DNA from 2 places in the Streptomyces sp. MGP-P1 genome. Region 1 is predicted to be linked to the other one. Evidence: riboswitches for the same ligand, from Rfam matches in the RefSeq annotation. Region 1 holds a riboswitch; the other holds the start of a gene.
The links. Region 1 has a riboswitch for cobalamin ahead of AC3CH1_RS18140 (ribonucleoside-diphosphate reductase subunit alpha). Riboswitches for the same ligand answer to the same signal wherever they lie in the genome.

Region 1 (7,000 bases):
GGTCGAGTCGTTCGTGGCGATCATGGCGATGATCGCCGCCTGCATCATCGACCCCGGCCTCTACTTCGCCATCAACGCACCCGTCGGCGTGATCGGCGACAGCGTCCAGTCGGCCTCCCAGGCTGTGGCCGACTTCGGCTTCACCATCACCCCGGACGCCCTGGCCCAGGCCGCCAAGGACGTCGAGGAGGGGAGCCTGCTCTCCCGGACCGGTGGAGCGCCCACCTTCGCGCTCGGCATGGCGGAGATCTTCTCGGCGGTGGTCGGCGGGACCGCGATGAAGGCGTTCTGGTACCACTTCGCCATCATGTTCGAGGCGCTCTTCATCCTCACGACCGTGGACGCCGGCACCCGGGTCGGGCGCTTCATGCTCCAGGACATGCTGGGCAACGTCTACAAGCCGTTCCGTGAGGTCAGCTGGAAGCCGGGCGTCTGGTTCGCCAGCGCCGTCGTGGTCGGCGGCTGGGGCTACTTCCTCTGGGTCGGCGTGCACGACCCGCTGGGCGGCATCAACCAGCTGTTCCCGCTCTTCGGCATCGCCAACCAGTTGCTGGCGGCCGTCGCGCTGGCCGTCTGCACCACCCTGCTCGTCAAGTCCGGCCGTCTGAAGTGGGCGTGGGTCACCGCGGTCCCGCTCGCCTGGGACGTGGCGGTCACCCTCACCGCGAGCTGGCAGAAGATCTTCTCCGAGGACGTCAAGATCGGGTTCTTCGCCCAGCGCGACAAGTACCAGGCGGGCATCGACGCGGGCGAGGTGCTGGCCCCCGCGAAGAACATGGACGACATGCGGACCGTCGTCACCAACTCCACCGTCGACGGGGTGCTGAGCGCACTCTTCGCGCTCCTCATCATCGTGGTGCTCGTGGACGCCGGGCGGGTCTGCTACAAGGCCATCCGCGACCCGGAGAGCGTCAAGCTCCACGAGACGCCCTACGTCGAGTCCAAGCTCGTCGCCCCCGCCTCGCTCTTCGCGACCAAGGAGGAGAAGGCCGAGCTGGTCGCCGCCGGTGTCGGCCCCGAGGGCGGCATCCGCAAGGACGCGGCGGAGACGGGGAGCCGGACATGACGGTCGCGGACGTACGACGGGTGGCCGGACGGATCCGCTGGTACGTCCGTGAGCTGACCGGTGAGTCCACGTACGACCGCTATGTGGCGCACGCGAGGACCCACGCCCCGGACACGCCGGTGATGAGCCGTCGCGCCTTCGAACGCAGCCGCATGGACGCCCGCGAGGCGGACCCCCGCGAGGGCTTCCGCTGCTGCTGAGCACCACCGGCCGGAGATCGGGCCGCCGCACCCCTCCCAGGGGCGCGGCGGCCCCTTTTCGCACCCTCGCACGGTCCCGGGCGGCCGCTCGATTTCCCGGTGCGCGGAGCCCTCACCGTACGAAAGAATGTGCCCATGACATCGCATCCCCGGCCGCCCCGGCTCCGTCCCGTACTCACGACCGTGGCACTGGTGCTGAGCCTGGCGGCGGCGACGGGCTGCGGCACCGAGGTGGCGACCGGCACGGAGGCGACGCGGAGCGGATCGGCGGACCCCGCGCCCGACCGGGCGGAGCTGGAGGCGCGGGCGCAGGCCGTGCAGACCGTCGCGGAGCACGTGTGGGTGACCGAGGTCCCGGGGTACACCCTGGCCCGCCAGTCGGTCGGGGTGATCGGCGACGACGGGTTCGGCAGCGTCTACACCACGCCCGACGGCGGGCAGATCCAGCTGCGGGTGGAGCGCCGGGCGCACGCCGGGGCCGACTGTACGAAGGACCCCGCGCCCGCCGGCGGCCAGGAGCCCCTGAAGACGTGCGAGCGGGACGGCGAGCAGTGGTACCGGGCCACGGAGTCGGGCCACGCGTACGCGCGGGAACAGGGCGGACTCGTGGTCACGCTGAGCGGGTCGCCCGAAGAGGTGGACCGGGCGACGCTGCGGTCGGCCGCGCGGGCCGCCCACCGCGCCGACGACCACGAGCTGGACCGGGTGCTGCCGCCGGCCGACGAGGCCGGGGGGCGGCAGCCGGTCGAACGCGGCGACCTGCCGCCGGTGGGCGACGGCGCGCCCGACAACGACGTGGGGGCGAGTGGCTGACAGGGGAACGAGGGGCTGACGTGGGAGCCGGCGTGGGAGTCGACGTGGGAGCGAGTGGCTGATGGATCTGACGATCAGGGCGGCGGAGCCCGGCGAGTACGCCGCCCTCGGCGGGATCATCGCCGAGGCGTATCTCGGCGACGGTCTGCTGGACGGCCCGCGGGACCCGTATCTGCTCAAACTGCGCGCGGTGGAGCAACGCGCGGCCGAGGCCGAGGTGCTCGTCGCGCTCGATGTGGACGGGGCGGTGCTCGGTGGCGTGACGTATGCCGCACCCGGCACCCCGTGGCGCGACATCGCCGGCCCGGACGAGGCCGAGTTCCGGATGCTGGCGGTGGCCCGCGAGGGGCGTGGGCGGGGCGTGGGAGAGGCTCTCGTGCGGGCGTGCGTCGAGCGCGCCCGGTCCGCCGACGGGGTGCGGGCGCTGGTGCTGTCGACGCAGCCGGCCATGCTCGGAGCCCATAGGATCTACCGTCGGCTCGGCTTCGTACGGACCCCCGAACGGGACTGGGAACCGGTGCCGGGACTACGGCTCATGACCTTCCGGCTGGGGCTGGAGGCGCCCTCCTGAGGGGCGTGTTGGATCGTCGCGACACAACATGTGGGGGCCGCTTCATCCGGCGGCCCCCACATGTATGCTCGACCTCGCTGTCGCCGCAGGGGAATCCGGTGCGAATCCGGAACTGTCCCGCAACGGTGTGATCGGTGCGCTTTTGCGCACCCGCAAGTCCGAAGACCTGTCGACAGCGCGTCCGGCTCGACCGAACCGGACGCCAGACGTCCGGGTCTCGCGGATAGGCCGGTGGACGCCGTGAGCTGTGCTGCCCTGCCCCGGGTCTCGCGCTGCCCGGCTTCCCCGCCTGCCGCCGGCCCCTGCCGAGCGAGGGAAAGCCCAGTGACCATCGCGCCCGCCGATCCGGTTTCAGCCACCGAATCCGCTGCCTCCACCACGTCCGGAGCAGGTACGAACGACGGACCCGGGACCGCCCTGCTGCGGACCCTGACCGACCTCACCGTCGATCTTCCCGACACCGACCCCGGACGGGTCGCCGCCGCCGCGCTGCGCGGACGCAACGCCCGCTCCGACGAGGCCGAGCTGCGCTCGCTGGCCACCGAGGCCGCCGCGGGGCTCATCTCCGAGGACCCGGCGTACTCCCGACTGGCGGCCAGGCTGCTGACCCGCTCGATCGCGGACGAGGCCGCGGGCCAGGGCGCGACGTCCTTCTCCGCCTCGGTCGCCGTGGGCCACCGTGAGGGCCTGATCGCCGACCGCACCGCCGCGTTCGTCGCGCTCCACTCGGCCGCCCTCGACAAGCTCGTCGAGCAGGCCCTGGCGGACGGGGCCGACGACCGCTTCGGCTACTTCGGTCTGCGGACGCTGCACAGCCGCTACCTGCTGCGCCACCCGATCACCCGGCAGGTCATCGAGACCCCGCAGCACTTCATGCTGCGCGTGGCGGCCGGTCTCGCCGAGGACGAGTCGGTGCGGGCGCTGGACGAGGTCGCCGCGCTCTACGGGCTGATGAGCCGGCTGGACTACCTCCCCTCCTCCCCCACGCTCTTCAACTCCGGCACCCGGCACCCGCAGATGTCCTCCTGCTATCTGCTGGACTCGCCCAAGGACGAGCTGGACTCGATCTACGACCGCTACCACCAGGTGGCGCGGCTCTCCAAGCACGCGGGCGGCATCGGTCTTTCGTACTCCCGCATCCGCGCCCGGGGTTCGCTGATCCGGGGCACCAACGGGCACTCCAACGGCATCGTGCCGTTCCTGAAGACGCTGGACGCCTCCGTCGCGGCGGTGAACCAGGGCGGCCGGCGCAAGGGCGCGGCGGCGGTCTACCTGGAGACCTGGCACGCGGACATCGAGGAGTTCCTGGAGCTCCGCGACAACACGGGCGAGGACCAGCGGCGTACGCACAACCTGAACCTGGCGCACTGGATCCCGGACGAGTTCATGCGCCGGGTCGACGCGGACACCGAGTGGTCGCTGTTCTCCCCCGCCGACGTGCCGGAGCTGGTCGACCTGTGGGGCGACGCGTTCGACGCGGCCTACCGGGCGGCCGAGGCCAAGGGCCTGGCGCGCAGGACGATTCCGGCGCGCGAGCTGTACGGCCGGATGATGCGGACCCTCGCGCAGACCGGCCAGGGCTGGATGACCTTCAAGGACGCCTCCAACCGGACGGCGAACCAGACCGCCGAGCCGGGCCGGGTCGTCCACTCCTCGAACCTGTGCACCGAGATCCTCGAAGTCACCGACGACGGCGAGACGGCCGTCTGCAACCTGGGCTCGGTCAACCTCGGCGCGTTCGTGGCGGACGGCTCGATCGACTGGGACCGGCTGGACGCCACGGTCCGTACCGCGGTGACCTTCCTGGACCGGGTCGTCGACATCAACTTCTACCCGACCGAGCAGGCCGGGCGCTCCAACTCCCGCTGGCGGCCGGTCGGCCTGGGCGCGATGGGCCTCCAGGACGTCTTCTTCCAGCTGCGGCTGCCCTTCGACTCCCCCGAGGCCCGCGCGCTCTCCACGAAGATCTCCGAGCGGATCATGCTCGCCGCCTACGAGGCCTCCTGCGACCTGGCGGAGCGCTCCGGCCCGCTGCCGGCCTGGTCCGAGACCCGCGCCGCGCGTGGTGTGCTGCACCCCGACCACTACGACACCGAGCTGAACTGGCCGGAGCGCTGGGACACCCTGCGCGCCCGGGTCGCGAAGACCGGCATGCGCAACTCGCTGCTGCTGGCCATCGCCCCGACCGCCACGATCGCCTCGATCGCCGGGGTGTACGAGTGCATCGAGCCGCAGGTCTCCAACCTGTTCAAGCGCGAGACGCTCAGCGGTGAGTTCCTCCAGGTCAACGCCTACCTGGTGGACGAGCTGAAGAAGCTCGGCGTGTGGGACTCCCGCACCCGTGAGGCGCTGCGCGAGGCGAGCGGCTCCGTGCAGGGCTTCGGCTGGATTCCCGAGGACGTCCGGGCGCTCTACCGCACGGCGTGGGAGATCCCCCAGCGCGGCCTGATCGACATGGCGGCGGCCCGTACGCCGTTCCTCGACCAGAGCCAGTCGCTCAACCTGTTCCTGGAGACGCCGACGATCGGCAAGCTCTCCTCGATGTACGCGTACGCCTGGAAGCAGGGGCTGAAGACGACGTACTACCTGCGTTCGCGCCCGGCGACCCGGATCGCCCGTGCCGCGTCCGGCCAGGCGTCGGCCGCCGCCCCCATTCCCGTACAGCAGGCGTCGGCTCCCGACGCGGACGCCATCGCCTGCTCCCTCGAAAACCCCGAGTCCTGCGAGGCCTGCCAGTAATGAGCACCAACGACCACAAGAACCTGCTCGACCCGGGCTTCGAACTGACCCTGCGTCCCATGCGCTACCCGGACTTCTACGAGCGCTACCGGGACGCGATCAAGAACACCTGGACCGTGGAGGAGGTCGACCTCCACTCGGACGTCTCCGACCTCGCCAAGCTGTCGCCGGGCGAGCAGCACATGATCGGCCGGCTGGTGGCGTTCTTCGCGACCGGTGACTCGATCGTCTCCAACAACCTCGTGCTGACGCTGTACAAGCACATCAACTCCCCCGAGGCGCGGCTGTACCTGTCGCGGCAGCTCTTCGAGGAGGCCGTGCACGTCCAGTTCTATCTGACGCTGCTGGACACCTATCTGCCCGACCCGGACGACCGGGCGGCGGCGTTCGACGCGGTCGAGGAGATCCCCTCGATCCGTGAGAAGGCGCAGTTCTGCTTCAAGTGGATGGATTCGGTCGAGAAGATCGACCGGCTGGAGACGAAGGCCGACCGCCGCCGTTTCCTGCTGAACCTGATCTGCTTCGCGGCCTGCATCGAGGGGCTGTTCTTCTACGGCGCGTTCGCGTACGTGTACTGGTTCCGCTCGCGCGGTCTGCTGCACGGTCTCGCCACGGGCACCAACTGGGTGTTCCGTGACGAGACGATGCACATGAACTTCGCGTTCGAGGTCGTGGACACCGTCCGCAAGGAGGAGCCGGAGCTCTTCGACGACGCGCTGGAGCAGCAGGTCACCGACATGCTGCGGGAAGCGGTCGAGGCGGAGCTGCAGTTCGGCCGTGACCTGTGCGGCGAGGGCCTGCCGGGCATGAACACCGAGTCGATGCGGCAGTATCTGGAGTGCGTCGCCGACCAGCGGCTCGCCCGCCTCGGCTTCCCGACGGTGTACGGCTCGGAGAACCCGTTCTCCTTCATGGAGCTCCAGGGCGTCCAGGAGCTGACGAACTTCTTCGAGCGCCGCCCGTCCGCGTACCAGGTGGCCGTGGAGGGCTCGGTCGGGTTCGACGACGACTTCTAGACCCTCCGGGCCCGAGGGGTCTCTCAGACCCCGGCCCACTTCCTGAGGTAGGGGCGCCGCGCAGCCGTCACCGGTCGCGCGGCGCTCCGCGTTTCCGGGGGCCCGGCAATCGGCCGCCCGCGTTCCGCCTCCCGCAGCTGGCGGTCGATGCGGCGTTCGCGGACGACGCCGAGGGCCACGGGCGCGAGGACGAAGGCGAAAAGTGCTGCTACGACCAGGTAGTTCAGGAATGTGTTCATGCCTCTACTCTGGACCGCCGGAACGAAGAACATCAGTGGCAGGACTGCCATGGGACATCAAATAGCTGCCACACTCGGGCCATGCTGACCAATGTCGCCGCCCTCCTCCTCGATGAGGTCCACCCCTTCGAACTCGGCGTCCTGTGCGAGGTGTTCGGCCTGGACCGCAGCGAGGAAGGCCTGCCGGTGCACGATTTCGCGGTGGTCTCCGCCGAGGGGCCCGTCCTGAACACCCACGCGGGCTTCACCATCTCCACGCCGCACGGCCTGGAGCGGCTGGAGGAGGCCGACCTCATCGCCGTGCCGGCGGGCAGCCACTTCGCACGGCGGGAGTATCCCGAGGAGGTGCTCGACGC
Region 2 (7,000 bases), on a different contig from region 1:
ACGAGGGCTCGCTCTACCGTCTCCCCGACGCCGATCCGCGCAAGCCGATGGTGATGGCCTACCTCTGGCTCGGCGCACTCCAGGAAACGCTCGTCGAAACGCTCATGCCGTAGAGCCGTAGTGCCGTGATGCCGTAATGCCCTGAACGGAGAGGGCGCCCCCCGCCATGCCGGGGCGGGCGCCCTCTGTTCGCTCAACGGATGCTCAGATCCGCATAACGATCGCACCAAGTGATCCGGCCTTTTCGTGCCGGACGGAACCCCTTGCCCGCTTTTTCCTGTGTCGTGCGCCACAGAATGTCCCACCGTGTCCCGTGACGGCCGTGATAAATCTTCACGACCGCCCGGGAACGCCACCCCTGTTCCCGGGGGCGCCGGAAACCGGCCGAACGCCGGCGGCACTCCATCCATATCCGGGGGGATCAGGACCTGATCCGCAGCTCTGTGAGGCGCGGATCGGCGTGGAGAAAGGCGCACCACCATGACATCGGCGCAGGTCGACGAGGGACAGGCCGACAAGGGCCGGCCCGGCGACGCCGGGGAATCCGGGACCAGTGGCGAGGGATACCAGCGCGGTCTGGGCGCTCGCCAGATTCAGATGATCGCCATCGGCGGAGCCATCGGCACCGGGCTCTTCCTCGGCGCGGGCAAAGCCATCGACCGGGCCGGACCCAGCCTCATCCTGGCCTACGTCATCGCGGGCCTGGTCATCTTCTTCATCATGCGGGCCCTGGGCGAACTCCTCATGTACCGCCCGGTCTCCGGCTCCTTCTCGGAGTACGCCCGGGAATTCCTCGGCCCGTTCTTCGGATTCGTCACCGGCTGGACCTACTGGCTCTTCTGGGTCGTCACCGGAATCACCGAAGTCACCGCCGCCGCCACCTATATGACGTACTGGTGGAACATTCCGCAGTGGCTGTCCGCCCTCGTGTTCACCGTCATTCTGTACGGCGCCAACCTGATCTCCGTGAAGCTCTTCGGTGAGCTGGAGTTCTGGTTCTCCATGGTCAAGGTCACCGCCATCATCGGCATGATCCTGATCTGCGCGGGCGTCCTCACCGTCGGATTCTCCGACGCCGGCGACACCGCCACCGTCGCCAACCTCTGGAACGACGGCGGATTCTTCCCCAACGGCATCACCGGCACGCTCATGACGCTCCAGATCGTCATGTTCGCCTTCCTCGCCGTGGAACTCGTCGGCGTCACCGCCGGGGAGTCCAAGGACCCCAAGACCGTGCTGCCCAAGGCCATCAACACCGTGCCGTGGCGCATCGCCGTCTTCTACGTCGGCGCGCTGATCATGATCCTCTCGGTCGTGCCGTGGTCCACCTTCAAGCCCGGCGTCTCCCCGTTCGTGAAGGCCTTCGAGGAGATGGGATTCAGCGTCGGCGCCGCCATCGTCAACTTCGTCGTCCTCACCGCCGCGCTCTCCTCCTGCAACTCCGGCATGTACTCCACCGGCCGCATGCTCCGCGACCTCGCCCTCAACGGCCAGGGCCCCCGCGCCTTCACCAAGCTGACGAAGAACGGCCTGCCGCTGGTGGGCACCACGTTCTCCGCCGCCCTGATGCTCGTCGGCGTGGGGATCAACTACCAGTGGCCCGGCGAGGCGTTCAACTACGTCGTCTCCTTCGCCACGATCTCCGGCATGTGGGCCTGGATCATGATCCTGTGCAGCCAGATCCGCTACCGCCGCATGGCCGACGCGGGCCTGCTCCCGCAGTCCTCGTTCAAGGCCCCCGGAGCCCCGTACACGAGCTGGTTCGCGCTCCTGTTCATCGGCATGGTCATCGTGATGATGGCGATCGACGAGGACGCCAGGATCTCGCTCTACTGCGCACCGCTGTGGGCGCTCATCCTCTTCGTCTCCTACCGGGCGCTCCAGGCGCGCACCCCCGAGAAGAAGACCACCACCGAGACCCACCGCTGACCCGAGGGCGGGCCCCACACCGCCCTCCTCCCGGACCGCCCCGGCCGCCCCAACGGCCGGCGTGTCCAGCATGCGGCCCCTTCCGTACCACCCACCGGTACGGAAGGGGCCGCCTGCATATCCTGGCGCCATGCTGACCATCACCCAGGCGCTCCACGACCAGATCGTCGCCCACTCCCGCGCCGACCACCCCGACGAGGCGTGCGGAGTGGTCGCGGGCCCGGCCGGGTCGGACCGCCCCGAGCGCTTCATCCCGATGCTCAACGCCGCCCGCTCGCCCACGTTCTACGAGTTCGACTCGGCCGACCTCCTCAAGCTCTACCGCGAGATGGACGACCGCGACGAGGACCCCGTGATCGTCTACCACTCGCACACGGCGACCGAGGCCTACCCCTCCCGCACCGACGTCACCTACGCCAACGAACCCGGCGCCCACTACGTCCTGGTCTCCACCGCCGACACCGATGACGCCGGACCCTTCCAGTTCCGCTCGTACCGCATCGTGGACGGCGAGATCACCGAGGAAGACGTGCGGATCGTCGAGGCGTACTGACCCACCAGGGACCTACCAGGGACCCACCAGGGACCCACCGGGAACCCACCAGGGTGCACCCGCAGGCCCCCCGCACCCGCACGGGTCTGGCACACTGCCCCCACACCCAACAAGGCAGCAGGAACCAGGAAGCCGGTGCGAATCCGGCACGGTCCCGCCACTGTGACCGGGCCCCCTCCCACGCGGACGACTCCCCAGCGGACGACGTCGCACCGGAGGGCGGCCCGGAAGTCAGGAACTGGCCCGCCGCCTTCTCGCATCGACCAGGGGACGCGGAAATCCCCCGGAGAGGCCTCGCCATGTCCCGGCGCACCCCCGCGCTCATAGCCGCCGCCGTGCTGCTCCCGCTCGCCCTCACCGCCTGCTCCACCCCGGACGGCGAAGCCGCCGCCGGGAACAGGGCCGAGGCGAAGAGCGACGGATTCCCCTACACCGTGAAGAACTGCGGTGTCACCACCACGTTCGAGGCCCCGCCGAAGCGCGTCGTCACCATGAACCAGCACGTCACCGAGATCATGCTGGAACTGGGCCTGGCGAAATCCCTCGTCGGCACCGCCTACCTCGACGACCAGGTCCTGCCGAAGTACGGACAGGACTACGCGTCCGTCCCCGTCATCGCCAAGGAGTACCCCTCCTACGAGCAGCTCCTCGCAACCAACCCCGACTTCGTCTACGGCGGCTACGGCAGCGCCTTCACCGCCGGCGACGGCCGCAGCCGAGCGGCGCTGAAGAAGTCCGGCATCGAGAGCCGGCTCAACACCGAGAGCTGCACCAAGGGCGACCAGCCCATGGACACCCTCTACGAGGAGATCCGCCAGGTCGGCCGCACCTTCGGCGTCCCCGACCGCGCCGAGGCCTGGATCAAGCAGGCCAAGGCAGACAACACCGCCACCGCGAAGAAACTCGCCGGCCTGAAGCCCGTCCCCGTCTTCGTCTACGACAGCGGCGACAAGACCGCCTTCACCGCGGGCGGCGAGGGCATCGGCAACGAACTGATCGAGCGGGCCGGCGGCACCAACGTCTTCGCCGACCTCGACAAGCCCTTCGGCGACGCCTCCTGGGAGAACGTCGTCGCCCGGCGGCCCGAAGCCATCGTCATCTACGACTACGGCGCCACCACCGTCGAACAGAAGAAGAAGCGCCTCCTCACCGACCCGGCCCTCGCCGACGTCCCCGCCATCAAGAACAAGCGCTTCGCGGTCATGCCGCTCTCCGACGCCGTCCTCGGCGTCCGCGTCCCCGCCGCCGTCGGCAAACTCGCCGCCCAGCTCCACCCGGGGGCCACCACCCCGTGAGCTGCCGCACCCCCGCACCGCGGCGGCTGCTCCGCTACACCCTGGTGCTCGGCGCCCTCGCCGCGCTCCTCGCCGCCGCCGTGCTCGCCGCACTCGCCCTCGGCTCCGTCCGCATCCCGCCCGGCCAGGTCATCGACATCCTGACCGGGCGGGCGGACGCGAGCCCCTTCCGCACGATCGTCCTGGACGTCCGGCTGCCCCGGGTGCTGCTCGGCATCGTCGTCGGCGCCGGACTCGCCGTCATCGGCACCGTCCTCCAGGCCCTCGTACGCAACCAGCTCGCCGACCCGTTCCTCCTCGGCGTCTCCTCCGGAGCCTCCACCGGCGCCGTCCTCGTCATCGTCCTCGGCATCGGCGCGACCCTCGCCACCACCGTCACCATCCCCGCCGCCGCCTTCGCCGGCGCGCTCCTCTCGCTGCTCCTCGTCTACACCCTGGCGCGCGGCGGAGGCGGCCTCACCACCAACCGGCTCGTCCTCGCCGGAGTCGCCGTCTCCTACGTCCTCTCCGCCCTGACCAGCCTGATCCTGGTCACCTCCGCCCGCGCCGACCACCTCCAGGAAGTCCTCTACTGGACCCTCGGCGGCCTCGGCGCGGCCCGCTGGGACATGCTCGCGCTCCCCACCGTCACCCTGGTCGCCGGCACCGCCCTCCTCCTCACCCTCGCCCGCCCGCTCGACCTGCTCCTGGTGGGGGAGGAGGGCGCGACCGTCCTCGGCCTCGACACCGCCCGCTTCCGGGCCGCCGTCTTCGTCCTCGTCTCCCTGATGACCGGGGTGCTCGTCGCGTACAGCGGGGCGATCGGCTTCGTCGGGCTGATGGTCCCGCACATGGCCCGGATGGCCGTCGGCGCCGCGCACCGCGCCCTGCTCCCGGTCGTCGCCCTCGGCGGGGCGGTGTTCCTGGTCCTCGCCGACCTGGCCGCCCGCACGATCGCCGCCCCGCAGGACATCCCGGTCGGCGTCCTCACCGCGCTGACCGGCGGCCCGTTCTTCCTCTGGATGCTCCGCCGCCGCCCCGAAGGAGCACCCGCATGAGGACGCCACGCGCCGAGGGAGCCCGCCCGACCACTCCGTACACCCGAAGGGCCCGCCCGACCACTCCGTACACCCGAAGGGCCCGCCCGACCGCTCCGTACACCCGAAGGGCCCGCCCGTGACCACCCTGCGCACCGAAGGCCTCTCCTACGGGGTCGGCGAGGGCCGCCACCTCGTCGACGCCGTCGACCTCACCGCCGCCGACGGCGAGACCGTCGGCCTCGTCGGCCCCAACGGCAGCGGCAAGACCACCCTCCTGCGCTGCGTCTACGGCACCCTGCGCCCCACCCACGGCCGCGTCCTCCTCGACGGGGACGACCTCGCCACCCTCCCCGCGAAGGCCCGCGCCCAGCGCATCGCCACCGTCCCGCAGGACGGCCACGCCGGCTTCGAGCTCACCGTCGGCCAGGTCGTCGCGATGGGCCGCGCCCCGCACAAACGGTTCTGGGAGGCGGACACCGCCGCCGACACCGCCCTGGTCGCCGAGGCCCTCGCCCGGGTCGGCATCGCCGCCCTCGAACCCCGTACCTTCGCCTCCCTCTCCGGCGGCGAACGCCAGCGCGCCCTGGTCGCCCGCGCCTTGGTCCAGCAGCCGTCGCTCGTCGTCCTGGACGAGCCGACCAACCACCTGGACATCCGCTACCAGCTGGAGATCCTCTCCCTGGTCCGCGACCTCGGCACCACCAACCTTCTCGCCCTGCACGACCTCAACCTCGCCGCGTACTACTGCGACCGCCTCTACGTCCTCAAGGACGGCGTCGTCGTCGCCTCCGGCACCCCGGAAGAGGTCCTCACGGCCGAACTGCTGGGCGACGTGTACGGCGTCGCCGCCGAGGTCAGCACCCACCCGAAGACCGGCGCACCCACGGTCGTCTACCTGCCGGAGGGGCTCACCCGCCCCGCATTGACCACATAGCGGTCGCTCACCATCCACCATCTGATACGACACTCGGGTTTCCGCACAGGGAATCGATACGATGCCCGCATGGTTCCCCATGACGTGAGCAACAAGACGCCGGGCACGCTGCTCGTCGCGCGGCTGCACGTCGACCTGTGCAGGCTCGCCAGCGCGATCTGTCCCGCCCGCAGCCTGCCCGTGAGCCGCCCGGCCTGAGCCGCGGTCCGCGCGCCCACCCACACGCACCACCCCCTGCGCGGGGGCAGAAACGCGCGCCCCACGCCACCTCCACGCTTTCGACAGGAGCCCACGCCATGGCCATCGAGGTCCGCATCCCGACCATCCTCCGCACCTACACCGACGGCGCGAAGGCCGTCGAAGGCAACGGGGACACCCTCGCCGACCTCTTCGCCGACCTGGAGAGCCGCCACACCGGCATCCGTGAGCGACTCGTCGACGGCGCGAACGGCGACCAGCTCCGCCGCTTCGTGAACGTCTACCTCAACGACGAGGACGTCCGCTTCCTCGACGGCATCACCACCAAGCTCAGCGACGGCGACAACGTCACGATCCTCCCGGCCGTCGCCGGCGGCATGCGCTGATGCGGTACGACTCCCCGCTGGCAGCCGTGGGCAACACACCTCTGGTGCGTCTGCCCCGGCTGTCCCCGTCCGAGGACGTCCGGATCTGGGCCAAGCTGGAGGACCGCAACCCCACCGGCTCGATCAAGGACCGCCCCGCGCTCCACATGGTCGAGCAGGCCGAGAAGGACGGCCGGCTGACACCCGGCTGCACCATCCTGGAACCCACCAGCGGCAACACCGGCATCTCGCTCGCCATGGCGGCCAAGCTCAAGGGCTACCGCATCGTCTGCGTCATGCCGGAGAACACCTCCCAGGAACGGCGCGATCTGCTCGCCATGTGGGGCGCCGAGATCATCTCCTCCCCGGCCGCGGGAGGCTCCAACACCGCCGTCCGCGTCGCGAAGGAACTCATCGCCGAGCACCCGGACTGGGTGATGCTCTACCAGTACGGCAACCCGGACAACGCGGGCGCCCACTACGCCACCACCGGACCCGAGATCCTCACCGACCTCCCGTCCATCACCCACTTCGTCGCGGGCCTCGGCACCACCGGCACCCTCATGGGCGTCGGCCGCTACCTCCGCGAGAACCGCCCCGACATCCAGATCGTCGCCGCCGAACCGCGCTACGACGACCTGGTCTACGGCCTGCGCAACCTCGACGAGGGCTTCGTCCCCGAGCTCTACGACGCCTCGGTCCTCACC

Region 2: linked by a shared signal. The riboswitch ahead of AC3CH1_RS23270 (ABC transporter substrate-binding protein) and the one ahead of AC3CH1_RS18140 (ribonucleoside-diphosphate reductase subunit alpha) in region 1 are both predicted to bind cobalamin.

The regions. Positions count from the first base shown of each region.
Region 1 covers NZ_JBYMEM010000006.1:531,014-538,013, reverse strand. Annotated here, with positions in the region: gene AC3CH1_RS18160 (carbon starvation CstA family protein) at 1-1,066, shown strand, start outside; gene AC3CH1_RS18155 (YbdD/YjiX family protein) at 1,063-1,266, shown strand; gene AC3CH1_RS18150 (hypothetical protein) at 1,402-2,079, shown strand; gene AC3CH1_RS18145 (GNAT family N-acetyltransferase) at 2,141-2,650, shown strand; cobalamin riboswitch at 2,715-2,838, shown strand; gene AC3CH1_RS18140 (ribonucleoside-diphosphate reductase subunit alpha) at 2,975-5,389, shown strand; gene AC3CH1_RS18135 (ribonucleotide-diphosphate reductase subunit beta) at 5,389-6,405, shown strand; gene AC3CH1_RS18130 (hypothetical protein) at 6,429-6,644, opposite strand; gene AC3CH1_RS18125 (GlxA family transcriptional regulator) at 6,726-7,000, shown strand, end outside.
Region 2 covers NZ_JBYMEM010000007.1:355,582-362,581, forward strand. Annotated here, with positions in the region: gene AC3CH1_RS23255 (DUF2017 domain-containing protein) at 1-113, shown strand, start outside; gene AC3CH1_RS23260 (amino acid permease) at 481-1,929, shown strand; gene AC3CH1_RS23265 (M67 family metallopeptidase) at 2,060-2,482, shown strand; cobalamin riboswitch at 2,553-2,743, shown strand; gene AC3CH1_RS23270 (ABC transporter substrate-binding protein) at 2,782-3,777, shown strand; gene AC3CH1_RS23275 (FecCD family ABC transporter permease) at 3,774-4,814, shown strand; gene AC3CH1_RS23280 (ABC transporter ATP-binding protein) at 4,933-5,730, shown strand; gene AC3CH1_RS23285 (putative leader peptide) at 5,800-5,928, shown strand; gene AC3CH1_RS23290 (MoaD/ThiS family protein) at 6,027-6,314, shown strand; gene AC3CH1_RS23295 (PLP-dependent cysteine synthase family protein) at 6,314-7,000, shown strand, end outside.